Regions from separate parts of the Enterobacter sp. UPMP2052 genome, predicted to be linked through region 1. Evidence: predicted binding sites of a transcription regulator. Region 1 holds the regulator's gene; the other holds the start of a gene.
The links. Region 1 encodes PurR, which represses purine synthesis genes. Its sites were predicted from a motif close to CANGCAAACGTTTGCNTG; they were not measured.
Positions count from the first base shown of each region.

Region 2: a site for PurR is predicted at 4,899-4,916, ahead of pyrD (quinone-dependent dihydroorotate dehydrogenase). Genes of this name have one in related genera too.

Region 1 is NZ_JBSKJR010000001.1:1,392,784-1,408,061, reverse strand. It holds gene ACWKX3_RS06520 (methionine ABC transporter permease) at 1-26, shown strand, start outside; gene ACWKX3_RS06515 (MetQ/NlpA family ABC transporter substrate-binding protein) at 55-867, shown strand; gene fumD (fumarate hydratase FumD) at 974-1,183, shown strand; gene ACWKX3_RS06505 (DUF1996 domain-containing protein) at 1,357-2,763, shown strand; gene ACWKX3_RS06500 (hypothetical protein) at 2,812-2,952, opposite strand; gene ACWKX3_RS06495 (MBL fold metallo-hydrolase) at 3,078-3,860, shown strand; gene ACWKX3_RS06490 (carbonic anhydrase) at 3,932-4,567, shown strand; gene ACWKX3_RS06485 (FAD-NAD(P)-binding protein) at 4,596-6,191, opposite strand; gene glgS (cell surface composition regulator GlgS) at 6,436-6,636, shown strand; gene ACWKX3_RS06475 (hypothetical protein) at 6,645-6,875, shown strand; tRNA gene ACWKX3_RS06470 (tRNA-Val) at 7,287-7,363, opposite strand; tRNA gene ACWKX3_RS06465 (tRNA-Val) at 7,368-7,444, opposite strand; gene mdtK (MdtK family multidrug efflux MATE transporter) at 7,598-8,971, opposite strand; gene ACWKX3_RS06455 (riboflavin synthase) at 9,197-9,838, shown strand; gene cfa (cyclopropane fatty acyl phospholipid synthase) at 9,869-11,017, opposite strand; gene punC (purine nucleoside transporter PunC) at 11,316-12,515, opposite strand; gene punR (DNA-binding transcriptional activator PunR) at 12,630-13,541, shown strand; gene purR (HTH-type transcriptional repressor PurR) at 13,558-14,583, opposite strand; gene cydH (cytochrome bd-I oxidase subunit CydH) at 14,881-14,970, shown strand; gene ACWKX3_RS06425 (MFS transporter) at 15,136-15,278, shown strand, end outside.
Region 2 is NZ_JBSKJR010000001.1:1,703,714-1,718,991, forward strand. It holds gene rlmKL (bifunctional 23S rRNA (guanine(2069)-N(7))-methyltransferase RlmK/23S rRNA (guanine(2445)-N(2))-methyltransferase RlmL) at 1-1,879, opposite strand, end outside; gene ACWKX3_RS08010 (YcbX family protein) at 1,978-3,087, shown strand; gene zapC (cell division protein ZapC) at 3,084-3,626, opposite strand; gene pyrD (quinone-dependent dihydroorotate dehydrogenase) at 3,793-4,803, opposite strand; gene ssuE (NADPH-dependent FMN reductase) at 5,053-5,625, shown strand; gene ACWKX3_RS08030 (sulfonate ABC transporter substrate-binding protein) at 5,618-6,580, shown strand; gene ssuD (FMNH2-dependent alkanesulfonate monooxygenase) at 6,577-7,722, shown strand; gene ssuC (aliphatic sulfonate ABC transporter permease SsuC) at 7,732-8,523, shown strand; gene ssuB (aliphatic sulfonates ABC transporter ATP-binding protein) at 8,520-9,290, shown strand; gene pepN (aminopeptidase N) at 9,375-11,987, opposite strand; gene pncB (nicotinate phosphoribosyltransferase) at 12,241-13,443, shown strand; gene asnS (asparagine--tRNA ligase) at 13,612-15,012, shown strand.

The sequences.
Region 1 (15,278 bases):
TTACTTCACTTTTAGACAAAAGATAATCTCTAATAACACACAGGAACCATCATCATGAAAAAAACGCTGACGCTGATCGCCGCCGCCACCCTGAGCGCCCTGAGCTTCGCCTCGTGGGCCGATACGCTGACCGTGGGCGCATCCAACACGCCGCACGCTGAAATTCTGGAGCAGGCGAAGCCGATCCTGGCGAAGCAGGGTATCGATCTGGAGATCAAGCCGTTCCAGGACTACATTCTGCCTAACACCGCGCTGGCGGGACGCGACATCGATGCCAACTACTTCCAGCACATTCCCTATCTTAACAGCGTGCTGAAAGATCACGCGGGCGACAAGGATTACGATTTTGTCAGCGCGGGCGCAATCCACATTGAGCCAATCGGCATCTACTCGAAAAAATACAAATCGCTGAAGGATCTGCCGGAAGGCGGCAAAATTATCATGCGCGACGCGGTGTCTGAAGAGGGGCGCATCCTCTCCATCTTCGAGAAAGAGGGCGTGATCAAGCTGAAGCCGGGCATCGACAAAGTGACTGCGCGCATCAGCGATATCGTGGAGAACCCGAAAAAGCTGCAGTTTACGCCTAACGTAGAAGCTTCTCTGCTGCCGCAGATGTACAACAACGACGAAGGTGCGGCGGTGGTGATTAACGCCAACTACGCTATTGATGCTGGCCTTGATCCGGTTCACGACCCGATTGCAGTCGAGAGCGGTGAGAACAACCCGTACGCCAATATCATCACCGTGCATCGCGGTGACGAGAAGAAAAAAGATATCGTTGCGCTGGTGGACGTGCTGCACTCCAAAGAGATTCAGGACTGGATCCGCACCAAATATAAAGGCGCGGTGATCCCCGTTAATAACTGATGCGTTGATTAAACAGATGAAGCCCGGTGAACGTCTCGCCGGGCTTTTTTTGTATCCAGCCGATGAATCATTTAAGCTGGCCGTTTAGGGCAACGGAGTGATGACGATGGGCAATGTGACCAAAGACGAAGCGCTGTATCAGGAGATGTGCCGGGTGGTGGGGAAGGTCGTTCTTGAGATGCGCGATCTGGGCCAGGAGCCGAAGCATATTGTGATTGCCGGCGTGCTGCGTACCGCACTCGCAAACCAGCGCGTGAAACGCAGCGAACTGACCACCCAGGCGATGGAAACAGTGGTGAAAGCCCTGGCCGGCTGAGGTTTGTCCCGGCGTGGTTCCCGCACGCTGAACGGCGCCGCGCGCAACCTGGCCCTGAACTGGGCTAAAACGCCCGTGTAAAGCACTTTGGCGCGGAAAAACGGGCGGTGAATCGCTCGGTGAATCAGGCGGCTTTTGTTACCAATAGGTCCTTTCATTTCATGGAGAAAATGATGAAACGGACCACGCTCACTACAGCCCTTTCTGCCCCCGCTTTACTGTTTGCCATGCACGCCGCTCATGCTGCCCCCCAGGCGCACGTGGTGTGCAGTTATTCCCACACGCTCGGCGACGATGCGATCATGATGTACGGCATGCCCAACCAGGCCATGCTGCACGACTTCTTTGGCAACAGGCAAACCGACGCGGCCTCTACCCGTGAAACGCTGCGCCAGCACGAAGAGACAACCTGCGATAACAAAGCCGACAGCTCGGCCTACTGGGTGCCGTCGCTGCGCCTGCCGGACGGCACGGTGGTGAAACCGGCCTACCAAAAAACCTACTATCAGGCCTCACACGTCGATACCTGGCCGCTTTCACCTTTCCCGGCGGGGCTGTCGCTGCTGGCGGGAGACCACCACGGCGCGGCGCCCAACCCACACATCACGTTCCTTTGCGCGAACGGCAAAGGCTACAGCAACAAGGTGGGGGAAACGTGCGGCCTGCGTAAAGCGAAGGATGCGGTACAGTTTAATATTGGCATTCAGTTCCCGAACTGCTGGGATGGCGTCAACCTGAAGCCGGTTCACGGCCTCGCAAATGCCACCTACGACATCAAAGGCGCCTGCCCGAGCGGGTTCCCGGTGAAGATCCCCACCGTCAATATGAACGTGGCCTGGGTGCTCCCGACCATCACCTCCCTGGACACCACAAAAGTGCAACTGTCTATGGACCCGATCATGCACGGTAACGAGCGTGAGGAGCGCTGGGGCAGCCTGTACACGGCCCATGCCGACTTTATGAACGGCTGGACCGAAGAGGGGGCGCGTTTTATGACTGACCGGTGTATGAACCGGGGAATGGACTGCGGTACCACCGTGCCTTACGGCTATTCCATACCGAAAGCGAACGTCTGGCTTAGCAGCCAGGAGCCTGACGCGTCCCAGCCTGCGCCGCAGGTGCTACTGGTTCAGGATAACTGGCAGAACGGCGGGCGCACCCGCAACGCCGAAACCCTGTCGCTGGTGAAATTTAAAATCCCACCGCTGCCAGCAGGCCAGGACGCCTCGCAGTTCAAGTATCGCGTGCGGATCTTCGGCGGGAAGGTTGAGACCAACGGTGCCGATCAGATCTTCTTCTACCCGGCCAGCAATGACTGGGATCCGGCTACCGTGCGCTGGACCTCGCGCCCGGCGTGTAACTACCGGTCTGATGCCGTGCTCTATCTAAACCATTCGCGTGAGTATCGCATGGTCGATGTGGACAAAGCCGTACGCAAGGCGCTGGCCGAAGGCAAAACGGAAATTTCATGGTATATCGGGGGCGATCGGCAGGGGAATCACTATCAGTTCCAGCCGGCCTCGTCGGACGAGAGCATCATGTTAATGCTGAGCGGATTCAAGCACGTCCCTGAAAATTAAGGGATGAAACGACAATAAAAAAAGCACCGGGTCACCGGTGCTTTCTCATTAGATCTTGCAGGCGTCGCCGCAGTCATCGTCGGCGACAATCGCCTGGGCCTTTTTGTCCGCGTCATCAAGACGTTCCGCGTTACGCTCTTCTGCTTCATCCAGCCCGTTAAACACTAAGTTATCGAGATCAATTTCCATAGGACACCTGCCTGGTTCAGTTTTTGATACTGGCAGAGTATAGGGCAAAATGCGCCTGCAATGTACCGTGCAGCACATAAGGATAATCCCTGCCATACTCAGTGGTTTATCGCTGAGGAAACCTGATGATTACGCTCTGTAAAACCTGCGGCACCTCTTACGATCGCCAGCCTGACAGATGCCCGATTTGCGAAGATGAACGCCAGTACGTTCCGGCTACCGGGCAGGCGTGGATGGATTTTGACAGCGTAACCGCAACGCACACTAACAAATGGCAGCAGCTGGAGCCGCAGCTGCTGGCCCTGAAAACCGTTCCGGCATTTGCCATCAGCCAGCGGGCATTCCTGTTGCGGACCGCCCACGGCAATATTCTCTGGGATTGCATCGCGAACCTTGATCCGGCTACCCGGTCGCTGGTCGCGGCACTCGGCGGCATCAGCGCCATCGCGATCTCGCATCCTCATTACTACACGACGATGCAGGACTGGGCCGAGGCCTTTGATGCCCCGGTTTATCTCCATGCCAGCGACCGCGAATGGGTAATGCGCGACAGCCCGGCGCTCCACTTCTGGGAAGGCGACGCACTGGAGATCGCGCCGTCGGTCACGCTTCTGCGCCTTGGCGGTCACTTTGCCGGAGGCACGGTACTGCACTGGCAGGACGGCGACGGGGTTTTACTGGCCGGGGACATTCTTCAGGTCACCCCGGGTCAAACCGCCGTCTCGTTTATGTGGAGCTACCCCAACATGCTTCCGCTGCCTGCCGCAACCGTAGCGCAGGTGACGGACCGGCTGAAGGGCAAACGTTATCAGCGCCTTTATGGCGCGTTTGAAGGGCAGAACGTACTGGCGAAAGCGGATGAGATTGTGCAGCGGTCGGGCCAGAAATATATTGCTTGTCTGAAGTAAAGCGCGGTGGTTAACTTTACGCGTGTGATCGCGATCATACCTAAATTAAAACAGATAAAAGAGAAATGGCTATGCAACATATCATTGAAGGTTTTCTCAGCTTTCAAAAAGAGATTTTCCCGCAACGTAAAGAGCTCTTCCGCAGTTTAGCGTCCAGTCAGAATCCCAAAGCGCTGTTCATCTCTTGCTCCGACAGCCGTCTGGTCCCGGAACTGGTTACGCAGCAAGAGCCGGGACAGCTTTTTGTCATTCGTAATGCTGGCAACATCGTGCCGCCGTTCGGGCCAGAGCCTGGCGGCGTGTCTGCCACGATTGAGTATGCGGTTGTGGCGCTGGGCGTAACCGACATCGTGATCTGCGGTCATTCCAACTGTGGTGCAATGAAGGCGATTGCCGATAACGCCAACCTGGAGCCAATGCCTGCCGTTTCGCACTGGCTGCGCTATTCCGATGCCGCTAAAGCGGTCGTCGAGAAGAAAAGCTGGGAGCGCCCGATCGATAAAGTGAACGCGATGGTGCAGGAAAACGTCTTTGCCCAGCTGAGCAACATTAAAACCCACCCGTCGGTGGCGGTCGGTCTGCGCAACAACGCCATTCGCCTGCACGGCTGGGTGTATGATATCGAGAGCGGCGATATTCGTGCCCTTGATAAAGACACCAAAACCTTCGTGTCATTGTCTGAAAACCCGAGCGTGTTCTTCGAGTAATCAGCCATCAAAGGGCACGGAAGCCCTGTTAGTTCTCTACAAACTGCAATTTCTTGCGCGATCGCACTGCCGGTTGCGACACCGCTTTTGCCATCGCTTCACCCATCTCTGCGCTTTCTGCCAGCCCCTGAACAAAGGGATGGTCGTGCATGAGCCACGGTATCGCTCCAAACGCAATCCGCCCGCGAAGCGCCTCGGGTGCGCGCAGGGTATAGTCCTCTCCAACGTCCGGTATCTCATCCCCCGTTGCCAGCAGCTGTTTGCGCAGCGAAGGGAAGGGCAGATCCTTCGTCTTGAGTGGCTTTTGCCCGCGAGCATCAATGAACACGTCGAAGCGGTAGGTGGTCTCGCCGGTTCTGATGGCGGTTTGATCGCTCCCGATATCCAGGTCGTAATCCTCGCCAAGCGCCAGCACGCTGATGATCCCCGCTTCCCGAAGGGCCAGCAGCCTGCGAATCGACTGAGAGGGGATGGCCGCATAATTATCAATAAACACCCGCGCCAGCCCCCGCTTGAATCGTTCTGCGTCCCGGTCATCCAGATGATGCACCACTTCCTGAACCACCTCATGCAGTCGCAGGACGGTGTAGCGCCAGGCAACGGTGCGTTTATCACGTTTGTTTCGCTCCACCTCGCGTAGGTTATCCTCCGCCCACGAGAAGGGATCGTGACGTTTGCGATCGGCGAACCAGGCATCAAAAACAGTATCGGGATCCAGCGTATTCAGGGCAATCGCCTCGCTCCACTGCGGGTCGGCCTGTTCAAGTTCCCTGACCATCAGCGCAAAAATCCGGTCGAGCAATCCCTCCGGGCCTTTTGCGATTTCGGCTTCGGCAGCCGCGTCGGTCAGGATCGACAGCGGTTCATAGGGGATAGGGCAGTAAAAATCGGCCTCGGGCAGAATGCCCGTGCGCGACATCAGCACAATTTTCAGATCCTGGCTTTTGTCGTCCAGCTCGAACCTGTCGTCAACAAAGCGTCCATGCTGGATCACCACCGCCATGGCCGCGTCCAGCCCGCTAAGCGAGGTGCCCATAATCCCGACACGGCAGGGCGGAATTTTGGCGTCCATCAGGCCCGACCACGGGCTCGGGAAGAATGTTTTTGATGCTTCATCGTCTTCGGGCCAGACGTGGCCGGTGGCGATAACTGCGAGATCAAATTTATCGTCAAAGGGGGCGTCATTGACGCAGAGGGTCACGCCTTCTTCCCGGACATCAAGGTCGGTAACCGGGGCGGATTCATGCACCTGGACATCGAATCCGCGGCGCTGCGCTTCTTGCACAATGGCTAAAAAGCGGTCGCGAAAGTACTCGCCCAGCAGAATGCGCGGCAAAAACTGTCGTTCATGCAGCGTCGATTTATCCACGCCGTAGCGTGCGAGATGTGTCTGGCTTTGCGTCCTGAGCCAGTCCAGGTAGGTTATAAAGAGCGGCGGGATCTCGATACTGGCGATATTAGCCAGCATCAGCCGCGAATTGTCCTCGTCGCTGTAGGGCATGCCCACACCGGCCTGGTCTGCTTTTTCAAACACGGTGACAGCGAGAGGGGTTTGACTCCTGAGAAGTGAATAAAAGGTGTAAATACCGGTAGGCCCCGCGCCTATAATCGCGATCTTCTTCATCGACATCCTTCCTGCGTTTTTTTGTTATAGGAAAAGCGTAGCAGGAGAAAGGGATAAAAATGAGAGAGACGTAGTATTCCGAACAGCATGCGTGTCGATAGCCTTTGTAAAGCATTCCGGAAATGAGAGGGCGGGCAAGCAAATGCGCACGCATTGCTCAAAAAACGATCTTTTCCAGGCGGATACTGAAATCAGAAAAGCATATGACCTTGAACAGCAAATTCAATGACTGGAGGGATATGCGATGAACCGACAAGAAATACACGCACTGAAGAATTTTGATTTTCTGGCGCGCAGTTTTGCCCGTATGCACGCCCTGGGCCAGGAGATTGATGTTGCTGCCGTGACCGGCAATATGAGTGATGAACAACAAGCATGGTTTCGGGAGCGATACGAACTCTATCGAATGCAGGGCGAGCGGGCGAGGATAAAAGAACTGCGGTAAGAATCGTAATGAAACTGGACAGCGCACCGGGTGATATGGCCGCAAAGGGAGGAGGCCTGCAGCTCTACTTTGCACCGGATGACAGCGCGGTGCCGTTTAGTCAGAGCAGGTACTACTACACCTCGCCGTACGGTAGGTCTGAGACGGTACAGCTTAAGGCGTGCTACTACCAGACCACGTCGGCGATAACGGCAGGCACGGCCAACGCCACGGCGACCTTCACGCTGACCTGTAAATAGCGCAGGACCCGTTATTATGAACCACGAAAGAAGAGGGCCCCCCTCGCGCTCACTTTCTACCCGTCATACTTCAAGATGCATATGCGTTGGCTGCACTCTCTCACCCCAATAACTTACGTTAGTACGTTGCTGGGGATTGGCTCCTTTGCCGCATTACCCGGCCTGTGGCCTCACCCATTTGGGGACAGATCATCGGCCCGGAATCGTGACAGCTTTACCACGTCGTACACCTGTAACCAGCTGAAATGGTTGACATTACGCTGGAACGTTGATGCAACAAGATTTAGAGCGACTGCGAGATTAAAAGGCAGTTGAGAAGTGACGATGCTATAGCGAAACATGATGCCTGAAATGCTCTTGGGCACATAAAAGTTAGATGAAAGAATGAGGAACTACAGAGGGATAATAGAATGGTGCGTCTGAATGGACTCGAACCATCGACCCCCACCATGTCAAGGTGGTGCTCTAACCAACTGAGCTACAGACGCAGAGTGGTGCGTTCAATTGGACTCGAACCAACGACCCCCACCATGTCAAGGTGGTGCTCTAACCAACTGAGCTATGAACGCAACGTGTTGTCGGTGACAACGGGGACGAATATTAGCGGCACAGCCCCAAGGTGGCAAGAGGGAAAATGCATTTTTCTCTCTGATTTCACGCGATTGCTTCATTACCGCGCAAAGTGAAGAGAAAGTAGCCGCCGGCGGGCGGCTACCGGAGATTTATCGTGCAGCGCGCTGCAAAATGACCGTCGAAGGCTGACGCTGCAGAAAGCGCATACGCAACATCATCATGATGGCCGCGGAGGTCAGACCGATGATAAAGCCCATCCAGAACCCGGCAGGCCCCATGCGATCCACCACCAGATCGGTTAACGCCAGCACGTAGCCGCACGGCAGACCCAGCACCCAGTAGGCGATAAAGGTGATAAAGAAGATCGAGCGCGTGTCTTTATATCCGCGCAGCACGCCGCTGCCGATCACCTGAATGGAGTCGGATAGTTGATAAATCGCCGCGAGCAGCATCAGATGAGACGCAAGCATGACCACTTCTGGGTTGTCGTTATAGAGCAGGGCGATTTGCTCACGCAGCGCCACGGTAAAGAGCGCCGTACAGGCGGCCATACAGACGCCAACGCCCAGCCCGGTTCGTGCGGCGGTTTGCGCATCAAGCGTGGAACCTTGCCCCAGACGGAAGCCCACCCGAATGGTCACGGCGGCGGCCAGCGACATAGGCAGAACGAACATCAGGGAGCTGAAGTTCAGCGCAATCTGGTGCCCGGCAACGTCTACGATCCCAAGCGGTGAAACCAGCAGGGCAACGACCGCAAAGAGGGTGACTTCGAAGAACAACGCCAGGGCAATGGGCAGGCCGAGCTGGATGAGGCGGGTTACCACGTGCCAGTCCGGGGTGCTGAATGCCTGCTCGTTACGGATATCACGCATCGAGCGCGCCCGCTTAATAAAGGTGAGCATGCTAAAGAACATCACCCAATACACCGCCGCGGTTGCGACGCCACAGCCGACGCCGCCGAGCTCAGGCATCCCGAAGTGGCCATAAATAAAGATGTAGTTCACCGGAATATTCACCAGCAGGCCGATAAAGCCCATCACCATGCCGGGCTTGGTTTTCGCCAGCCCTTCACACTGGTTACGCGCGACCTGGAAAAAGAGATAGCCCGGAGCACCCCAAAGTAACGCGCGCAGATATCCGACGGCTTTATCGGCCAGAGCGGGGTCAATATTCTGCATCGCGCGAATGATATGCCCCGCGTTCCAGAGCACCACCATGATCAGCACCGAGACGAAACCGGCCAGCCAGAACCCCTGGCGAACCTGGTGCGCCACACGGTCGCGGCGGCCTGAACCGTTCAGCTGCGCGATCACCGGGGTCAGCGCCAGCAGCAGTCCGTGGCCGAAAAGGATCGCGGGAAGCCAAATTGAGGTCCCGATAGCCACGGCGGCCATATCGGTGGCGCTATAGCCACCGGCCATCACCGTATCGACAAATCCCATTGCTGTCTGGGCAACCTGCGCGACGATCACCGGGATAGCCAGTGCCAATAACTGACGCGCTTCAATCATGTACTTCTGCACGTGAACACCTTTGAATTGTTGTTATTTGAGAGACTAAAAAAGCCGCCATAACGGGCAGCAAAAAGAAAATGAAGGGGGATGCCAGCTATTGTAGCGGGGTTTACCTAATTATCTAGTGAAAAAATAGCCAGAAAAAGCACACTGCTGGCAACCTGTTTTTCCAACTGTTATTGTGTTGGGATTAAACGGTGTCACCACCGTCCGGAAAAAACAGGAGTTACAGGCATGTTTACTGGTATTGTCCAGGGCACCGCTAAAGTGGTGTCTATTGATGAAAAACCCAATTTTCGTACTCACGTTGTTGAGCTGCCGGAATATATGCTCGACGGCATCGAAACCGGTGCGTCGATTGCGCATAACGGCTGCTGCCTGACCGTCACAGAAATTAACGGTAATCACATCAGCTTTGATTTAATGAAAGAAACATTGCGGATTACCAATCTGGGCGAGCTGGCGGTAGGGGATACCGTAAACGTTGAGCGTGCCGCGAAGTTCAGCGATGAGATTGGCGGGCACCTGATGTCAGGCCACATCATGACCACGGCCGAGGTCGCCAAAATCATTACCTCGGAAAATAACCGTCAAATCTGGTTTAAAGTTCAGGACCCGGCATTAATGAAATACATCCTGTACAAAGGGTTTATTGGCATTGATGGGATCAGTCTGACGGTGGGTGAGGTCACGCCGACGCGTTTTTGCGTGCATTTAATTCCGGAGACGCTGCAGCGTACGACGCTGGGCGCAAAAAAACTGGGACATCGCGTGAATATCGAAATTGATCCGCAAACCCAGGCGGTCGTCGATACCGTTGAACGCGTGCTGGCGGCAAAGGAAGCGGCGATAATAAAAGCGATTGACGAAGAATAAAAATAACCCCGGGCTTCCGGGGTTATTTTTTTAGCGAGCCACCCGCAGGCCGTGTTCAATACCGCGGCTAAATACCACCTGCCACAGTTGAATATCACGCGCCCGGAATGCCCCTGCGCAGGCATTCAGATAATAACTGAACATCCTTTTGAACCGTTCGGAATAGTTGTCGGCAATCTCCGGCCAGGCCGCCTGGAAGCGTTCGTGCCATGCCATTAACGTGGTGTCGTAATCTGCGCCAAAGTTGTGCCAGTCTTCCACGATAAAGTGAGATTCACTGGCATTGGCTATCTGGCGTACAGAGGGCAAACAGCCATTCGGGAAGATGTATTTATTGATCCACGGGTCAACGTTGTTGTCGGTCCGCTTCGAGCCAATGGTATGCAGCAGGAAGATACCGTCCGGCTTCAGGTTACGATCGGCTACCGTAAAGTAGGTCTTGTAGTTTTTCGGCCCTACGTGCTCAAACATTCCGACCGAGACGATTCGATCGAATTGCTCATTAAGATCGCGATAATCCTGCAGACGAATATCGACATCCAGACCCTGGCAGCGTTCCTGCGCCATCTTTTGCTGTTCGGCAGAGATGGTGACGCCTACAACGCTAACGCCATAATGCTTCGCCATAAAGTACGCCAGACCACCCCAGCCGCAGCCGATATCCAGTACGCGCATGCCGGGTTCAAGCTGCAGTTTTTCACAAATTAAGCGCAATTTGTCCTGCTGCGCCTCTTCAAGCGTGGTCGCCTTTTTCCAGTAGCCGCAGGAATATTGCATGAAGGGGTCGAGCATACGGCTGAACAGGTCGTTGCCAAGATCGTAGTGTTCTTTGCCAACGATCCATGCCCGTTTTTTACTCTGGAGGTTGAACAGGCGGGCGGAGGCGATGCGCAGCGTGTCTTTAACGTGTCGAGGAAGCTGGTTCTCCAGCCCCGCGCGTAGAACGCGGGTGAAAAAGATATCCAGCCGCTCGCAATCCCACCATCCATCCATATAGCTTTCGCCCAGGCCTAACGATCCCTCCTGCAGGACGCGTTTAAAAAAGTCGGGATGTTTGACCTGAGGGTCGTAAGGGGAGGACCCGTTAATAGTGATGCCCGCACGACTCAACAGTTCACTGGCGATCCGGGACCAGTTGTCGTCCGGAACGCTGACTTCTTCTATACACGATGAACTCATAGCTTCTCCATCACCTTGCTGTGATCAGAACCTTCAAACAGCGTAGACGCTTTTTATGGTTTGTGAGAAATCTCACGGTAAATGCCCGCGAGGCTAGTATCCGACGTAGAACAGAGGAAGGGAGATAACCCTTGCCGAAATGCCTTCCATGGTAAAACGGGAGCACTCCGGCTCCCGTTAACACTTAATATTTATCGTATTTATCGAACCAAATTTAGTATAGGCCTCAAAATTTGGTGATTCAATAGAAAATTCTTAGCAACCTAATCACTGATATGCAACATAATTTCCCATGCGATTATGCCTGGGAGGCGTCTGCCTGCGCGCGGCTGGCCTGCTCACGGTAGGCAGAAGACTGTATGCGATATCCGATGACGGCCAGCACAGCGGTAAACAGCATCACGCTGGTGGTGGTGAGCAGCGGGGTAACGATCAGCGCGGAAACCACGAGGCTTGCGAGGAAACATAACCCCAGCTGCAGGGTATTTTGCAGCGCCGCCGCGCGGCCGGTGGCCTGCGGGAACGGACGCAACGCCTGCGCCACCACGATAGGATAAATTGCGCCGTTGGCGACGGCCATCACGCAGAAAGGAATCAAAATTTCTGCAAGCCCCACGCCCGGAATGAAACCGACAGCCCAGGTGCCTACCACGCTCAGGGTGTAGAGCGCCAGCAGCCAGGGCAGCATCTGTTGTCCGTCCCATTTCTGCAGGGCCGCACGACAGCCGTAGCCGCCCACCAGGAAGGCGATAGTTTGCGGAACGTAGCTCAGACCGATGGCCGCCGGGCTATAGCCCATATCGTGGAGGATAAAAGGTGAGCCGGTGAGCCAGGCGAAGAAGCTCGCAGAGCAGGCGGCGTAAATCAGGACGTTACCGCGATACGCTTTGGTGCGCAGCAGGGAGATAAAGGTGATGGGCTTCGCATCGGCGTGCGTGGCTTTTTTATGGGCCGGCTTAAGCGCAAAGGCGGGCAGCATCAGCACCAGCGTAATGGCAAACAGCGTGGCGAAAATCGCCTGCCAGTCGAAATGGGCGAGGATCCAGCTGCCCAGCAGCGGAGCAAGGGCCGGCGACAGGCCGACCAGCGGCATGATGGTAGCGAAAATCCGGTTTGTACGCGAGGCCGGGTAGTAGTCGGTCACCAGCGCCTGCCAGGTGACCGCTGCCGCGCATACGCCCACCGCCTGAATAAAGCGCAGCACCAGCAGCCAGGTGGCATCACGTACCCACAGCATCCCCAGACAGCCTACGGCAAAAATCGCCAGGCCGAGTAACAGCACCGGCTTGCGGCCAAAGCGGTCAGAGAGCGGCCCCCACATCAGCTGTGCGATGGCGAAGCCCGCAAGGAATAAGCTCAGGCTGGCGCTGATGGCGGCGGCAGGCGTCTGCAAATCTTCCTGCATCGCGGCGAAAGCAGGGAGGTACATATCGGTTGCCAGAAAGCCAAGCACGCTTAAGCCGCCGAGCCAGACTAAAAATCCGTTCCTGGGTTGCATTGTTTTTTTCTCCTGAGGAGGCAGGTGTTAATTGGCGCAGAGTGTAGGGAGTGCAAAGCGGCTTGTGAAACGCTAATATTTGGTAAGTGCATTCAAATTTTTTGCAGGCAGAAAATGTGGTCTGATTATTCTCTTGAAGTTGTAGACGCCGTGGCGCGTAACGGCAGTTTTACCGGAGCCGCGCAGGAACTGCATCGGGTTCCCTCTGCGGTCAGTTATACCGTGCGCCAGCTGGAGGAGTGGCTGGCGGTGCCGCTGTTTGAGCGTCGGCACCGCGACGTGGTGTTAACGCCTGCGGGGGCGTGGTTTCTCAAGGAGGGACGTTCTGTCATCAAAAAAATGCAGATCACCCGCGAGCAGTGCCAACAGATCGCCAACGGCTGGCGGGGCCATCTCTCCATTGCGGTAGACAACATTGTGAAGCCCGAACGCACACGGCAGATGATCGTGGATTTCTATCGCCATTTCTCGGACGTTGAGCTGCGGGTATCGCAGGAGGTGTTCAACGGCGTCTGGGATGCGCTGGCGGACGGCAGGGTTGAGATGGCTATCGGCGCGACGCAGGCTATTCCCGTTGGGGGACGTTACGCTTTTCGGGATATGGGCATGCTGAGCTGGACCTGCGTGGTCGCCAGCCATCATCCTTTGGCCGCGCTGGAAGGGCCGCTGAGTGACGACACGTTGCGCAACTGGCCGTCGCTGGTGCTGGAAGATACCTCGCGCTCGCTGCCCAAACGCATCACCTGGCTGCTGGACAACCAGCGGCGCGTGGTGGCACCTGACTGGGAGTCGTCTGCCACCTGCCTGACGGCGGGCCTGTGCGTGGCGATGGTGCCCGTCCACTTTGCACGTCCGAGGATCGACAGCGGTGAATGGGTTGCCCTGCAGCTGGAAAACCCGTTCCCGGATGCAGCCTGTTGCCTCACCTGGCAGCAGAACGACGTATCGCCTGCCATGGCCTGGCTGCTGGATTATCTGGGAGACAGCGAAACGCTGAACCGGGAGTGGCTACGGGCGCCAGCGTAGCTGGCCCCGTTAACCATTAGCGACGGTAGTCGCGGAAAGGGCCATCCGCAACGGAACGGCGCTCAACAAGACGCGGGTGGACTTCAATAGACTGCGATTCTTCACGCTTGTTAACGATCCTGTCCATCAGCATGTTGAAAGCGGTTTCGCCCAGCGAATCTTTCGGCTGGTGGATGGTGGTCAGCGCCGGGGTGAAGAAACGGGCGTTACGCACGTTGTCATACCCGATCACGGAAATGTCCTGCGGCACGCGCAGACCCAGTTCATCCGCCGCACAGAGCGCACCCATTGCCATAATATCGCCCCCGCAGAAGACGGCGGTCGGGCGAGGCTGCTGGGAGACGATCTGCTGCATGGCGCGATAGCCCGATTCTGGCTCGAAGTCGCCCTGCACAATCCAGTTTTCCGGCACGGTGATCAGTGCTTCTTCCATCGCTTTCATAAAGCCAGCCAGACGCCCTGCGCCGGTGTTGCGCTCAAGCGGGCCGGGAATAACGCCAATCTCGCGATGCCCGCGTTCTACCAGATAACGACCCGCCATATAGCCGCCTTCAAAAGCGTTATCAATCACGGAGTCGGTGAAATCGGCGCGCGCTTCGCCCCAGTCCATCACCACCATCGGGATGTGACGGTACTCTTCCAGCATGGAAAGCACCGATTCCGGGTATTCTGAACACATCACCAGCAGGCCGTCGACGCGCTTTTGCGCCATCATTGAAAGGTAGGCACGCTGTTTTTCAATGTTGTTCCAGGCGTTGCCCAGAATCAGGGTATAGCCTTTCTGGAAGCAGTTTTTTTCCACCGCTTCGATAATTTCTGCGAAATAGGCCGCTTCGCTACTGGTTGCCAGCAAACCGATCGATTTGGTGTGATTCACTTTGAGGCTACGCGCTACCGCACTCGGGGAGTAGTGCAGCTCTTTGATCGCCGCCCAGACGGCATTGCGCGTCTCTTCAGCAACAAAGCGAGTTTTGTTAATAACATGTGATACGGTTGTAGTGGAAACGTTTGCGCGTTTTGCTACGTCTTTTATTGTTGCCATTAAATGTCACTCCAGACCATATCCTAAGCTCCTGATAATCATGAAGGTAAACGTTTGCCTTCTCTCACCCTTATTACGCAATCTTGAATTGCGACACGCCGGGAAAACGACACAGGACGTCAGGAGGGGGTCAATGGCCGGTACGCTAATAAATTTAGCGTGGAATTTTGTCCTATCTTGATGAAAAGGGGAAGAGCAAAAGTGGATATCAGGTTAAAACCAGGAAGATTTTTGACCTGAACTGTGTAAAAATGAGCAAGCTCACTTTTCGTGGGGTGATTAAAAGGAGAAAAATTGATGAGTTCCGATCTGAAGTTTTCGCTGGTTACCACCGTTATTGTGCTGGCATTGATTGTGGCCGGTGGTTTAACGGCTGCGCTGCACTGATTCACGCGGAGGGAGAGGCGTCTCCCTCCACATCCTCGCCTGATTGTTACCCCTCTGGCAAAAATCTTTTGCCAAAATGTAAACTTCTCATTTTTTGTGATTGATGTCATGCTTTTGGCTTCATTGTTCTGTGTCACGACGCGACACGGCATCCGGAGTTAACGCATGAAAATCAATTTCCCCTTGCTGGCCCTGGCGATTGGCGCTTTTGGGATTGGCACCACTGAATTCTCCCCGATGGGCTTGCTGCCCGTTATCGCGCGGGGCGTAGACGTCTCAATACCGGCGGCTGGTATGCTGATCAGCGC
Region 2 (15,278 bases), 310 kb from region 1:
CTTCCATACGCTTGGAGTTAGAGAACGTTGGTGGATCGATAAAGATCAGATCGAACTGTTCATGGGTGTCGCGCAGCCAGCCCAGCACGTCGGCCTGCATCAGACGATGCTGACGCCCGGTCAAACCGTTCAGGCGCAGGTTTCGTTCGGCCCATTCCAGATAGGTGCGAGACATGTCGACGGTGGTCGTGCTGCGCGCCCCGCCCAGGCCAGCATGGACGCTGGCACTGCCGGTGTAGGAGAACAGGTTCAGGAAGTCCTTACCTTTGCTCATCTGGCCCAGCATACGACGGGCAATACGGTGATCGAGGAACAGTCCGGTATCAAGATAGTCGGTCAGGTTGACCCAAAGACGGGCGTTGTATTCACCCACTTCGATAAAATCACCCTTCTCATTCATCTTCTGGTACTGATTTTTACCCTTCTGGCGCGCGCGGGTTTTGAGGACCAGCTTGTTAGGGGCAATACCCAGCACGCTGATGGTCGCCGCGATCACGTCCAGCATACGCTGACGCGCTTTCTGTGCATCAACAGTTTTAGGCGGGGCATATTCCTGAACGACTACCCAGTCCGCATAGCGGTCTACCGCCACGTTATACTCCGGCAGATCGGCATCGTACAGGCGATAACATTCAATGCCTTCCTGTTTCGCCCACTTTTCAAACTTCTTCAGGTTTTTACGCAGACGGTTGGCGTAATCTTCCGCCACGCCAGAAGGCTTGCTGTCCGCCGTTTTCTCTGCCAGATGGTAGTTTTTCTGCACGCAATCCAGCGGACCGTTTTTGGCCTTAAACTGGCGATCGGCGCGCAGCTGCAGGCAGCTTAACAGCTCAGGCGAGGCGCTAAACAGCGACAGGTTCCAGCCGCCGAAGTGGTCTTTCATGTTGCGACCGAGCAGGCTGTGCAGGGCAATCAGCGCCGGTTCGCTGTCAAGGCGCTCACCGTATGGCGGGTTGCTGATAACGGTGCCGTACGGGCCTTTTGGCAGCGGATTGGTCAGGTTGGCAACGTCTTTTACCTCGAAGGTTACCAGCTCGCCGATACCTGCACGGCGGGCGTTGCTGCGCGCGCGTTCAATGACGCGTGCGTCGCTGTCAGAGCCGTAGAAATGGGAGGTATATTCTGCCAGGCCTTTACGCGCACGGGTCTGCGCATCGGCTTTCACCTCTTTCCAGATCGCTTCGTCGTGCTGTGCCCACCCTTTGAAGCCCCAGTGCCCGCGGTGCAGCCCTGGCGCACGGTCGGTTGCCAGCATGGCCGCTTCAATCAGCAGTGTACCGGAACCGCACATCGGATCGAGCAGCGGGGTACCCGGTTGCCACCCAGAGCGCATAACAATGGCGGCGGCGAGGGTTTCTTTAATGGGCGCCATACCGGTGCTGTCGCGATAGCCGCGCAGGTGTAAGCCCGCTCCGCTCAGATCGAGAGAGATGCTGGCGGTGTCGCCATTGAGCCAGACGTTGATCCGCAAATCGGGATTTTCACGATCGACGTTCGGACGTTCCTTATTTTTACGGGTGAAACAGTCCACGATGGCGTCTTTTACGCGCAGGGCACCGTACTGGCTGTTGCGGATCTCATCGTTGACGCCGTTAAAGTGCACCGCAAAGGTTGCGTCAGGGGAGAAGATCTCTGTCCAGTCGATCATCTGAACGCCGGTATAGAGGTCGAGATCGCTGTAGACCTTGCACTCTTTCATCGGCAGCATGATGCGCGACGCCAGACGGCTCCACATCAGGCTCTGGTAAATAAGCCGCGTGTCGCCCTCGAAATGGACACCACCCTGAACCACCTGACACGCTTGCGCGCCTAAGGCTTCCAGTTCAGTTTTTAACAGCTCTTCCAGCCCACGGGCCGTACTGGCAAACAGAGAATTCATATCGTCACTTTTACTCTTAGAAAATTGTCGCGCATTATAGCTAATATGGCGTGTATGTCATAAAGTTGAAGGCTTATTTTCATTTGCAGGAGTGTGCGGTGGCAACGTTATCCAGGCTTTTTATTCATCCGGTAAAATCCATGCGCGGGATTGGCGTGTCTCACGCGCTCGCTGACATGAGCGGTTTTGCCTTCGATCGTATTTTTATGGTCACCGAGCCTGACGGTACGTTTATCACCGCGCGCCAGTTCCCGCAAATGGTTCGCTTTACCCCTTCGCCGCTGCATGACGGCCTGCACCTGACCGCACCGGACGGTGCCAGCGCGGTGATCCGCTTTGCTGATTTTGCGCCAGTCGACGCGCCAACGGAAGTGTGGGGGAATCATTTTACCGCACGCATTGCCCCGGACGAGATTAACCGCTGGCTAACCGGGTACTTCTCCCGCGACGTCCAGTTGCGCTGGGTGGGTCCGGCGCTGACGCGTCGCGTTAAGCGCCACGATGCAGTTCCCCTCTCCTTTGCCGACGGTTTTCCTTACCTGCTGACAAACGAAGCCTCGCTGCGCGATCTGCAGAGCCGCTGTCGCGCCAGCGTCCAGATGGAGCAGTTCCGCCCCAATCTGGTCGTAACCGGAGCAGACGCCTGGGAAGAAGACACCTGGAAAACGATCCGCATCGGCAGCGTCATTTTTGACGTGGTGAAGCCGTGCAGCCGCTGTATCTTCACCACCGTCAGCCCGGAGAAAGGCCAGAAGCATCCTTCCGGTGAACCGCTGAAAACGCTGCAGTCGTTCCGTACCGCCCAGGATAACGGCGATGTCGATTTCGGCCAGAACCTGATCCCCCGCGCCAGCGGTGTGATCCGCGTGGGTGACGAGGTGGAGATCCTCGCCCGTGGGCCTGCCAGAGTGTACGGTGCGAGTCAGGAAGATGCGTTCGTGGACGTCGTCACAGAGGCAAGCGCGGCTGTCGATATTCACTGGGAAGGCAAAGCGATCCGTGGCAATAATCAACAGGTGTTACTGGAGCAGCTGGAACAGGCGGGCATTCGCGTGCCGTATTCCTGTCGGGCGGGCATCTGCGGATGTTGTCGAATCAAGCTGGTGAGTGGCGAAGTCCAGGGTCTGAAGAAATCCGCGATTGGGGATGACGGTACGATCCTCTGCTGCAGCTGTATTCCAAAAACGTCGGTACAGTTAGAGGCTTAAACGGCCTGCTCAAGGCTGAAGGCATCCACACGAAGCTGGGGCTTCAGCCTGTCATTCATCACCTTGATCGCATCGCCAAGCTGCATCACTCGACCGGCAATGGTCACACCGGGCTGGGCCAGCAGACAAAGCGCGGCGTTTTCACCCGGCTCAACCACCAGCAGGCTCACCTCTTCCGCGGTATCGCTTAAGTTTACGCTGGCGGCATCACCCACGGCAGGCGTCCAGCTCATGCCGTGCGCCTGAAAATGCCAGCTCTTGGGCATTTGCGGTTTCAGGAAACGGATCGCGACCAGCGCATTTAGCACCAGCTCAGCGCGTTGTTCTTTAGTGAGTTCCAGATCGCGGCATTTTTCTTCGAAAGAGAAATACAGCGCGGCATCATCAACGCAAAATCCTGACGGATCAAAGGCATCCGGGGTCAACATTCGGCGCGCAAAACGTGAGCGAAATAACATGCCATTGGCTAAATCGAGCATCATTCGATCGTGCTCGTCACAATAATACCAGCGCCAGTTATCGTCAGGTTTAATTCGCATGTGACTTCCCCCCTTCCCGAACGTCCTGTTCTAAAAATGTCTCGTTTGCCGTCTCGCTTTTAGCAACATTAATAAAAGACCATAACGTCTAAATAAGCAACAACGAGGGAATATAAATCAACCAGGGCTGGAAATAAAGCCCTGGTTGTCTGATAAAGGGAAAAGATTAGATATGCGTGACGATTTCTTTAATCAATTGCGGGCCTTTGAAAATAAAGCCGGAATAAATCTGGACCAGCGAAGCGCCAGCCGCCATCTTCTCGCGCGCCGCAATAACCGAGTCGATACCGCCCACGCCAATAATCGGCAGCTGACCTTTTAATTCAGCAGACAATGCCCGAATAATTTCAGTGCTTTTTAATTGTACTGGACGTCCGCTTAACCCACCCGCTTCGTTACAGTTTTTCATTCCCTGAACCAGAGAACGATCGAGGGTGGTATTGGTCGCAATGACGCCATCAATATTATGGCGCACTAAACTGTCGGCGACCTGGATCAATTCTTCAACTGAAAGATCGGGTGCGATCTTCACTGCCACCGGCACATATTTATGGTGGATCGCCTGGAGTGCATTTTGTTTATTTTTTATCGCGCTAAGCAGATCGTCCAGCGCTTCACCATATTGCAGTGAACGCAGGCCCGGCGTATTGGGTGAGGAGATATTGACCGCAATATATCCGGCATAGGCATAGACTTTTTCCATACAAATCAGATAGTCATCTTTACCCTGCTCGACCGGCGTGTCTTTATTTTTGCCAATATTGATGCCTAATACGCCGTCGAAATGGGCTTTTTTCACGTTCTCGACCAGATGATCGACGCCGTGGTTATTAAAGCCCATACGGTTGATTAGCCCTTCGGCTTCAACCAGGCGGAACAGGCGCGGCTTATCGTTACCCGTTTGCGGGCGCGGGGTCACCGTACCGATTTCAATGGCGCCAAAGCCCATCGCGCCCAGGGCATCGATGCACTCGCCATTTTTATCCAGACCAGCAGCCAGGCCCAGCGGGTTCTTAAAGGTCAGCCCCATGCATTGCACAGGTTTTTCCGGCACGTTTTGACGCACCAGAGCGGCCAGCGGCGTTCCGGTAATACGGCGTAACTGCTGGAATGTAAATTCATGAGCGCGCTCAGGATCGAGCTGGAAAAGGGCTTTACGAACGAAGGGGTAGTACATGAACTCTCCTGGATTCCCGGTGTGCAAACCGGGAGGGGATTATCAGCGATCCGGCCCGGAAAGGGAATTGACCTGTGGCAAAAAAAGCGGGTTAAAACGCAATCGTTTACTTCGCCGTTCGTTTCTTATGCAGTTTCCGGCAGTTTAATTGCGGATAAATCATTTAGTGGAATAAGCCTGCGATGTCACACTCCTGAAAATTGTTATGAATGTTAGATAAAAGCAAACAATTAGTTATAAGGAGAAAGCATGCGCGTCATCACCCTGGCCGGAAGTCCACGATTCCCTTCTCGTTCCAGCGCTCTGCTGGAGTACGCCCGCGACAGGCTCAGCGCCCTGGACGTGGAGGTGTGCCACTGGAACCTGCATAACTTTGAACCCGAAGATCTGCTTTATGCCCGTTTCGACAGCCCGGCGCTGATGGCCCTGACCGAGCAGTTCAAGGACGCAGACGGATTGATCGTCGCGACGCCGATATATAAAGCCTCTTTTGCCGGCGGGCTGAAAACCCTGCTCGACCTGCTGCCCGAACGTGCGCTGGACGGCAAAGTGGTGCTGCCGCTGGCGACAGGGGGAACGGTCGCCCATCTACTGGCCGTCGATTATGCCCTGAAGCCGGTGCTGAACGCCCTGAAGGCCCAGGAGATCCTGCACGGCGTATTCGCCGACGATTCTCAGGTCATCGATTATCAGCATAAACCGCAGTTCACGCCGAACCTGCAGACCCGCCTCGATAGCGCCCTCGAAACCTTCTGGCAGGCTTTGCACCGCCGTGATGTGCAGGTACCCGCGTGGACATCTCAAGGAGTGGCTCATGCGTAAAATGTTGACCCGTCTCGCCCTGGCAGGCGTGCTGACCATTTCCTCTCTGAGCCATGCGGCTGAGACGGCGCCGGAAAGCCTGCGTATCGGCTATCAAAAAGGCAGCGTCAGCATGGTGCTGGCAAAAAGTCATAAGCTGCTGGAAAAACGCTACCCGGATACGCACTTTTCGTGGGTGGAGTTTCCGGCCGGTCCGCAGATGCTGGAGGCGCTTAACGTCGGCAGTATCGATCTTGGCAGCACCGGCGATATCCCGCCGATCTTTGCCCAGGCGGCTGGGGCCGATCTGGTGTACGTGGGTGTTGAACCTGCCAAGCCTAAGGCCGAAGTGATCCTGGTGCCGGAAAATAGCGACATAAAACGCGTCGCCGACCTCAAAGGACATAAGGTCGCTTTCCAGAAAGGTTCCAGTTCGCACAACCTGCTGTTGCGTGCGTTGCAGGAGGCTGGACTTACGTTCGCCGATATCCAGCCTGTGTACCTGACGCCAGCTGACGCCCGCGCGGCGTTCCAGCAGAAAAACGTGGATGCCTGGGCAATCTGGGACCCGTATTACTCCGCCGCGCTTCTGCAGGGTGGCGTGCGCGTCCTGAAAGACGGTACCACGCTGAAACAGACCGGCTCGTTTTACCTGGCGGCACGCCCGTATGCCGAAAAGAACGGAGCCTTTATACAGGGCGTGCTGGAGACCTTTACCCAGGCGGATGCGCTGACGCAAAGCCAGCGCCAGGAGAGCATCACCCTGCTGGCGAAAACGATGGGCTTGCCCGAGCCGGTGATCGCCAGCTATCTCGACCATCGGCCGCCCACCACCATCGCCCCGGTGGACGCCCACGTCGCCGCTCTCCAGCAGCAAACCGCTGATCTCTTCTATCAAAACCGCCTGGTCCCCAAACAGGTGGATATCCGCGACCGTATCTGGCAACCCGCAGGCAAAGAAGGAGCAAAATCATGAGCCTTAACCTTTTCTGGTTTTTACCGACCCACGGCGATGGGCACTATCTTGGCACCGACGCGGGCTCTCGCCCGGTTGACCATGGCTACCTGCAACAGATTGCGCAGGCCGCGGACAGAATCGGTTTTACCGGCGTGCTGATCCCGACGGGGCGCTCGTGCGAAGATGCCTGGCTGGTGGCCGCGTCGATGATCCCGGTGACGCAGCGCCTGAAATTCCTGGTCGCCCTGCGTCCGAGCGTGGTTTCCCCCACCGTGGCGGCACGACAGGCTGCGACGCTGGACAGGCTTTCTAACGGACGCGCCCTGTTTAACCTGGTGACCGGCAGCGACCCGCAGGAGCTGGCGGGCGATGGCGTGTTTCTCGATCATACCGAGCGTTACGAAGCCTCCGCAGAGTTTACCCGCGTCTGGCGACGCCTGCTCGAAGGTGAAACCGTCACCTTCGAGGGCAAACATATTCATGTTCGAGACGCGAAGCTCTACTTCCCGCCGCTCCAGCAGCCCCGCCCTCCCCTCTATTTCGGCGGCTCGTCTGATGTCGCGCAGGATCTGGCAGCCGAGCAGGTCGATCTCTATCTGACGTGGGGCGAGCCGCCCGAGCTGGTAAAAGAAAAGATTGCGCAGGTGCGCGCCAAAGCCGCAGCGCATGGCCGTCAGGTGCGCTTCGGTATTCGCCTGCATGTGATTGTGCGCGAAACCAACGAAGAGGCGTGGCAGGCGGCAGACAAGCTGATATCCCACCTTGACGATGCCACCATCGCGAAAGCACAGGCGGCGTTTGCGAAAACCGATTCCGTCGGGCAGCACCGCATGGCCTCGCTGCATAACGGCAAGCGCGAGAACCTGGAGATCAGTCCAAACCTGTGGGCGGGCGTTGGCCTGGTTCGCGGCGGAGCGGGCACTGCGCTGGTGGGGGATGGCCCGACCGTGGCGGCGCGCATTAACGAATATGCGGATCTCGGTATCGACAGCTTTATTCTCTCGGGCTATCCGCATCTTGAAGAGGCGTACAAGGTCGGCGAGCTGTTGTTCCCGCATCTGGATGTTGCCATTCCGGCGATCCCGCAGCCTCAACAGCATCAACTGCAGGGCGAAGCGATAGCGAATGAATTTATTCCGCGCCGCGTCGCACAGAGCTAAGGAGCCGCTATGTCTGCCACCCCGCAAAAATGGCTGTTACGCGCTGCTCCATGGTTTTTACCCGTCGGTATTGTCCTCGTCTGGCAGCTGGCGTCGTCTGCTGGCTGGTTATCCAGCCGCATTCTGCCCTCTCCGGAGGGCGTGGTCGAAGCGTTCTGGTCGCTGAGCGTGAGCGGTGAGCTGTGGCAGCACCTGGCTATCAGCTCATGGCGCGCGGTGATCGGCTTCTCAATCGGTGGAAGCATCGGCCTGACGCTTGGGCTGATTAGCGGTTTGTCCCGCTGGGGTGAGCGGTTGCTGGATACGTCGATACAGATGCTGCGCAACGTGCCGCATCTGGCGCTGATCCCGCTGGTGATCCTGTGGTTTGGCATTGATGAAAGCGCCAAAATTTTCCTCGTGGCGCTCGGGACGTTGTTCCCGATTTACATCAACACCTGGCATGGCATACGCAATATCGATCGTGGACTGGTGGAGATGGCGCGCAGCTATGGGCTATCCGGCTTTGCGCTTTTTACCCATGTGATCCTGCCGGGTGCCCTGCCCTCAATCATGGTTGGCGTGCGCTTCGCGCTCGGGCTGATGTGGCTGACCCTGATTGTGGCAGAAACCATTTCGGCCAACTCCGGCATCGGCTATCTGGCGATGAATGCCCGTGAGTTTTTGCAAACGGACGTGGTGGTGGTCGCCATCGTTCTTTACGCCCTGCTCGGCAAACTCGCCGACGTCAGCGCCCAGTGGCTGGAACGCAGCTGGCTTCGCTGGAACCCGGCCTATTCCCCTCAGGAGGCTAAAGCATGAACACTGCCCGACTTAACCAGGGAACGCCGCTGTTGCTCAGCGGCGTCACGAAACGCTACGGCGATAACTCCATTCTGAACGCACTGGATTTACATATTCCCGCCGGACAGTTTGTGGCGGTAGTGGGCCGCAGCGGCGGCGGAAAGAGTACCTTGCTACGGCTCTTGGCCGGGCTGGAGGCGCCAAACGGCGGCGATATTCTGGCTGGTACCACGCCGCTGGCAAATATTCAGGATGATACCCGCATGATGTTTCAGGACGCGCGCCTGCTGCCGTGGAAAACGGTTATCGATAACGTTGGGCTGGGCCTGAAAGGTGACTGGCGGGAGGCGGCAAGGCAGGCGCTGGCCGCCGTGGGCCTGGCGGATCGCGCCGGTGAATGGCCTGTGGCGTTATCCGGTGGGCAGAAGCAGCGCGTGGCGCTGGCGCGCGCGCTGATCCACCGTCCGGGGCTGTTGCTGCTGGATGAGCCGCTCGGCGCGCTCGATGCCCTGACGCGGATTGAGATGCAGGCCTTGATTGAGTCCCTGTGGCAGGAACATGGGTTTACGGTACTGCTGGTAACGCATGATGTCAGCGAAGCCGTTGCGATGGCCGATCGCGTGTTGCTTATAGAAGAAGGGAAAATTGGCCTGGATTTGAGCGTGGATATCCCGCGCCCGCGCCGCGTGGGGTCAGCAAGACTGGCGGAGCTGGAAGCGGAAGTGTTGGATCGGGTGATGAAGCGCGGGGTGAATGAGCGGGCGTTGATTACGGCGAATGCCTGATGCCCTCACCCCGGCCCTCTCCCACAGGGAGAGGGCGAAAACCCTATGTAGGCCCGGTAAGCGCAGCGCCACCGGGCAATTTTTTTACGCTAACGCTTTAGCGATCTTCTCGTACAGATCGCCAGACAGGTTTTCCAGCCCTTTCAGCTGCTCCAGCGCGGCGCGCATTTTCGCCTGACGCTCGGCGTCATAACGCTTGAGGCGGATCAGCGGCTCAATCAGACGTGACGCCACCTGCGGGTTACGGCTGTTCAGCTCGGTCAACATTTCAACCATAAACTGATAACCGCTGCCGTCTTCGGCGTGGAACGCTGCCGGGTTGGCGCTGGCAAATGCACCAATCAGAGAACGTACGCGGTTCGGGTTGCTCATGGTGAAGGAGCGGTGCTTCAGCAGGCTGCGCACGGTGCTCAGCACATCTGCCGACGGGCTGGTGGCCTGCAGAACAAACCACTTGTCCATCACCAGGCCGTCCTGATGCCATTTGTCATCGTACTCCTGCATTAGCGCATCGCGACACGGCAGTTCGGCAGCAACGCTTGCCGCCAGCGCCGCCAGCGCATCGGTCATGTTGTCCGCCTCGTGGTACTGTTTGCTTACCAGCGTATTCGCCAGCTCGACATCACCGAAGGCCAGGTAGCGCAGGCAGGTGTTACGCAGGGAGCGCTTACCGATGTCCTCATGCTCTACGCGATAGGCATCCAGCTTGTTGAGGTTGTAAATCGCCAGGAATTCGTCCGCCAGCTCGGTCGCCAGGGTGCGGGTCAGCGCTTCGCGAACGGTCACGATCGCAATCGGGTCGATGATGTCGAACAGCTCAGCGATTTCACTGGCAGAAGGCAGCGTCAGAATTTCCGCCGCCAGGGCCGGATCGATCTGCTCATCGAGCAGGATGGCACGGAACGCGTCGGCCACATGCACCGGCAGCGTCAGCGGCTGGCCCTGCTGGTAACGGTTAACGTTGAGCTTAATGTAGGTTGCCAGCAGGCTTTGCGCCGCATCCCAGCGAGAGAAGTCATTGCGCGCGTGACGCATCAGGAACGTCAGCTGCTGATCGCTCCACTTGTACTCCAGCTTCACCGGGGCAGAGAATTCGCACAGCAGCGCTGGCACCGGCTGGAAGTAAACGTTATCGAAGATAAAGGTCTGCTCTGCCTGGGTAACGTTCAGCACGTGGTGCACCGGATGGCCGCCCTTCTGCAGCGGGATGACGTTCCCTTCGTTATCGTACAGCTCAATGCTAAACGGAATGTGCAGCGGGTGTTTCTCTTCCTGCTCAGCCGTTGGCGGCGTGCGCTGGCTGATGGTCAGAGAATACTGCTCGGTTTCCGGGTTGTAGTCGTCTTTTACGCTCACAATCGGCGTACCGGCCTGGCTGTACCAGCGGCGGAAATGAGACAGGTCGACGTTTGAGGCATCTTCCATCGCCTGCACGAAGTCGTCGCAGGTGGCGGCACTGCCGTCGTGACGTTCGAAGTAGAGCTGCATCCCTTTCTGGAAATTCTCTTCGCCCAGCAGAGTGTGGATCATGCGGATGATTTCAGCGCCCTTCTCATACACCGTCAGGGTGTAGAAGTTGTTCATCTCAATCACTTTGTCCGGACGAATCGGGTGCGCCATCGGACTGGCATCTTCGGCAAACTGCAGGCCGCGCATGGTGCGCACGTTGTTGATGCGGTTAACCGCACGCGAACCCAGATCGGAGCTGAACTCCTGATCGCGGAACACGGTTAAGCCCTCTTTCAGGCTCAGCTGGAACCAGTCGCGGCAGGTCACACGGTTACCGGTCCAGTTGTGGAAATATTCGTGGCCAATGACGCGTTCGATATCCAGGTAATCTTTATCGGTCGCGGTATCGGTACGCGCCAGGACATATTTCGAGTTAAAGACGTTAAGGCCTTTGTTCTCCATCGCCCCCATGTTGAAGAAGTCGACGGCGACGATCATGTAGATGTCGAGGTCATATTCGAGGCCAAAGCGCTCCTCGTCCCACTTCATGGAGTTGATAAGCGAGGTCATCGCCCACGGCGCGCGATCGAGATTGCCACGGTCAACGAACAGTTCCAGCGCCACGTCGCGTCCGGAACGGGTTTTAAAGGTGTCGCGCAGCACGTCGAAATCACCCGCCACCAGCGCAAACAGGTAGCATGGTTTCGGGAACGGATCCTGCCACTGTACCCAGTGACGTCCGTTTTCCAGCTCGCCCTCGCCCACACGGTTACCGTTGGAAAGCAGGAACGGATAGAGAGTTTTATCGGCGATGATTTTGGTGGTGAAGCGCGCCAGAACGTCCGGGCGATCCAGATACCAGGTAATGTGGCGGAAACCTTCCGCTTCACACTGGGTGCACAGCGCCACGCCTGACTGGTAAAGCCCTTCCAGCGCGGTGTTGGCGGCAGGGCTAATTTCATTCACGATGCGCAGGGTAAAGCGTTCAGGCAGGTTGTTAATGACCAGCTGATTGTCTTCTTCTTTATAGTCGGTCCAGGCGGCGTCATTAATATGCAGAGAAACCAGCGTCAGGTCTTCACCATCAAGACGCAGCGGGACGGCCGTCGCGCTCTGACGCGTCACCTGGCTTACCGCCGTTACAACGGTTTTAGTGGCATCCAGGTCAAAAGTCAGATCGATATCGCTAATCAGGTATTCCGGCGCACGGTAGTCGTGGCGGTATTTGGCTTGAGGCTGTTGTGTCATAGAAAACCTTATGCATCGTTTGTCGAGTAACGTTTCAATATATTCCTGTTGCGTAAAACGCGCTACGCAGAATGTTCATCTTTTCAGTTACAAACCGCTTTTTCGCTACATTTATTTAACAGGGGCACGAAATGCGCTCGACCCTAAAGTCAGCTTATGTTGTGATCGGGGTTCAATAAATCACTAAACAAGGTATACTCCGGAGTTGTTTAATGTACTAAACGCTCCTGTGAGAGGATGCTACTGCGCACCTATGACTCGATTCGCTTCTCCTGTTCTGCATACGTTGCTGGATACCGACGCGTATAAACTGCATATGCAGCAAGCCGTTTTTCACCATTACCATGACGTTCAGGTTGCGGCTGAGTTTCGCTGCCGGGGCGACGACTTGCTGGGTATCTACGCAGATTCCATTCGTGAACAGGTCGATGCCATGCGGCATCTGGCGCTGCAGGACGACGAATATCACTGGCTTTCGGGCCTGCCTTTCTTCCACGCCGATTACCTGAACTGGCTGCGCGAGTTCCGCTATAACCCCGATCAGGTGACCGTGACCAATGACAATGGCAAGCTGGACATTCGCCTTGAAGGCCCGTGGCGTGAAGTCATTATGTGGGAAGTGCCGCTGCTGGCCGTCATCAGTGAACTGGCCCACCGCTACCGCTCGCCCGACACCGGCGTTGAGCAGGCGATTGCTTCGCTTGAACATAAACTCGTTGAATTCTCGCATCTGACCGAAGGGCTGGATATGTCCCGCTTCCGTCTGATGGACTTCGGCACGCGCCGCCGTTTCTCCCGCGAGGTACAGCAGGCCATTGTTGAGCGTCTGAAGCAGGAACCATGGTTTGTAGGCACCAGCAATTATGACCTGGCCCGTCGTCTGGATCTGACCCCCATGGGCACCCAGGCACACGAATGGTTCCAGGCACACCAGCAGATCAGCCCCGACCTTGCCAACAGCCAGCGCGCTGCGCTTGCCGCCTGGCTGGACGAGTACCCTGACCAGCTAGGTATCGCCCTCACTGACTGCATTACCATGGACGCGTTCCTGCGTGACTTTGGTCCTGAGTTTGCACAACGCTATCAGGGCTTGCGCCATGACTCCGGTGACCCGGTTGAATGGGGCGAGAAGGCCATCGCCCATTACCAAAAATTGGGCATCGACCCAATGAGCAAGGTGCTGGTCTTCTCCGATAACCTCGATCTGGCGAAAGCCGTCGACCTTTATCGCCACTTCTCTTCCCGAGTGAACCTGAGTTTCGGTATCGGGACCCGTTTGACCTGTGATATCCCACAGGTAAAACCGCTGAACATCGTCATAAAGCTGGTGGAATGTAACGGCAAGCCGGTGGCAAAACTCTCTGACAGCCCAGGCAAAACCATCTGTCACGACAAAGCATTTGTCCGCGCCCTGCGCGAAGCCTTCGATCTGCCGCAGGTTAAAAAAGCAAGCTGACCGCCTCAGGGAGCCTTTCAGGCTCCCTCTCACCTTATTTATTTCTGATTTCTTCTCTTTTGACTGCGAAATCTGCTTGTCTGATGGCGGATGCCAGGTAACATAGATATCCCCCCTATAAGGGCGGACAAGTGTTTATTTTTTCCGACTATTAACAGAGAGAATATTATGAGCGTTGTGCCTGTAGCCGACGTACTCCAGGGCCGTGTCGCCGTTGACCAAGAAGTCACCGTGCGCGGATGGGTGCGTACTCGCCGAGATTCTAAAGCTGGCATCTCCTTCCTCGCCGTCTATGACGGTTCCTGCTTTGATCCTGTACAGGCCGTCATCAATAATTCTCTGCCCAATTACAATGATGACGTTCTGCACCTGACAACGGGTTGTTCCGTTATTGTCACCGGCGTGGTTGTGGCATCGCCTGGTCAGGGTCAGAGTTTCGAAATTCAGGCTTCCGCTATCGAAGTCACGGGCTGGGTTGAAGATCCTGATACCTACCCGATGGCGGCAAAACGCCACAGCATTGAGTATCTGCGTGAAGTGGCGCACCTGCGTCCGCGCACCAACCTGATTGGAGCGGTTGCCCGCGTGCGTCACACGCTGGCGCAGGCGCTGCATCGCTTCTTCGATGAGCAGGGTTATTTCTGGGTCTCTACCCCGCTTATCACCGCGTCTGACACCGAAGGTGCCGGCGAAATGTTCCGCGTTTCAACGCTGGATATGGAAAACCTGCCGCGCACGCCGGAAGGCAAAGTGGATTACGACAAAGACTTCTTCGGGAAAGAAGCCTTCCTGACGGTGTCCGGCCAGCTCAACGGCGAAACCTACGCCTGTGCGCTGTCTAAAATCTACACCTTCGGCCCAACCTTCCGTGCCGAAAACTCCAACACCAGCCGTCACCTGGCGGAGTTCTGGATGCTGGAGCCCGAAGTGGCTTTCGCGGATCTGAATGACGTAGCAGGCCTGGCAGAAGCCATGCTGAAGTACGTGTTCAAAGCGGTTCTTGAAGAACGTGCTGATGATATGAAATTCTTCGCTGAACGCGTGGATAACGACGCGATTGCCCGTCTTGAGCGTTTCGTTTCCGCTGACTTTGCGCAGGTGGATTACACCGATGCGGTTGCTATCCTCGAAAAATGCGGCGAGAAGTTTGAGAACCCTGTTTACTGGGGCGTTGACCTCTCCTCCGAACACGAGCGTTATCTGGCAGAGAAACACTTCAAAGCACCGGTGGTTGTGAAAAACTATCCGAAAGACATTAAGGCCTTCTACATGCGCCTTAACGAAGACGGTAAAACCGTGGCAGCGATGGACGTGCTTGCGCCGGGCATCGGCGAAATCATCGGCGGTTCTCAGCGTGAAGAGCGTCTGGACGTGCTGGACGCCCGTATGGAAGAGATGGGTCTTAACCCTGCTGACTACGGCTGGTATCGCGATCTGCGTCGTTACGGCACCGTTCCGCACTCCGGTTTTGGCCTTGGCTTTGAACGTCTTATTGCCTACGTCACCGGTGTACAGAACGTGCGTGATGTGATTCCTTTCCCACGCACGCCGCGTAACGCCAGTTTCTAATCGCGTTATCAATGATAATGGCCAGCACATGCTGGCCATTATTTTATTCTGCAATGTCAATTTTCGTCAGGTCAAAGTCAGCTTGATTAAGCTGCAACCCCGTCAAATCCCCTGCTTGTTACGTTTTATTTCCACGAAACATCTGCGAACAAAAAATAAACCACAGTCTTATTGTGCTTATTGAATTCTTAAGCAATAGCACAAAATTAACGCCACTATGCAGCCTTCCGGAAGGCTATTCGTGGTCATAAGAAAAGATGCACCGT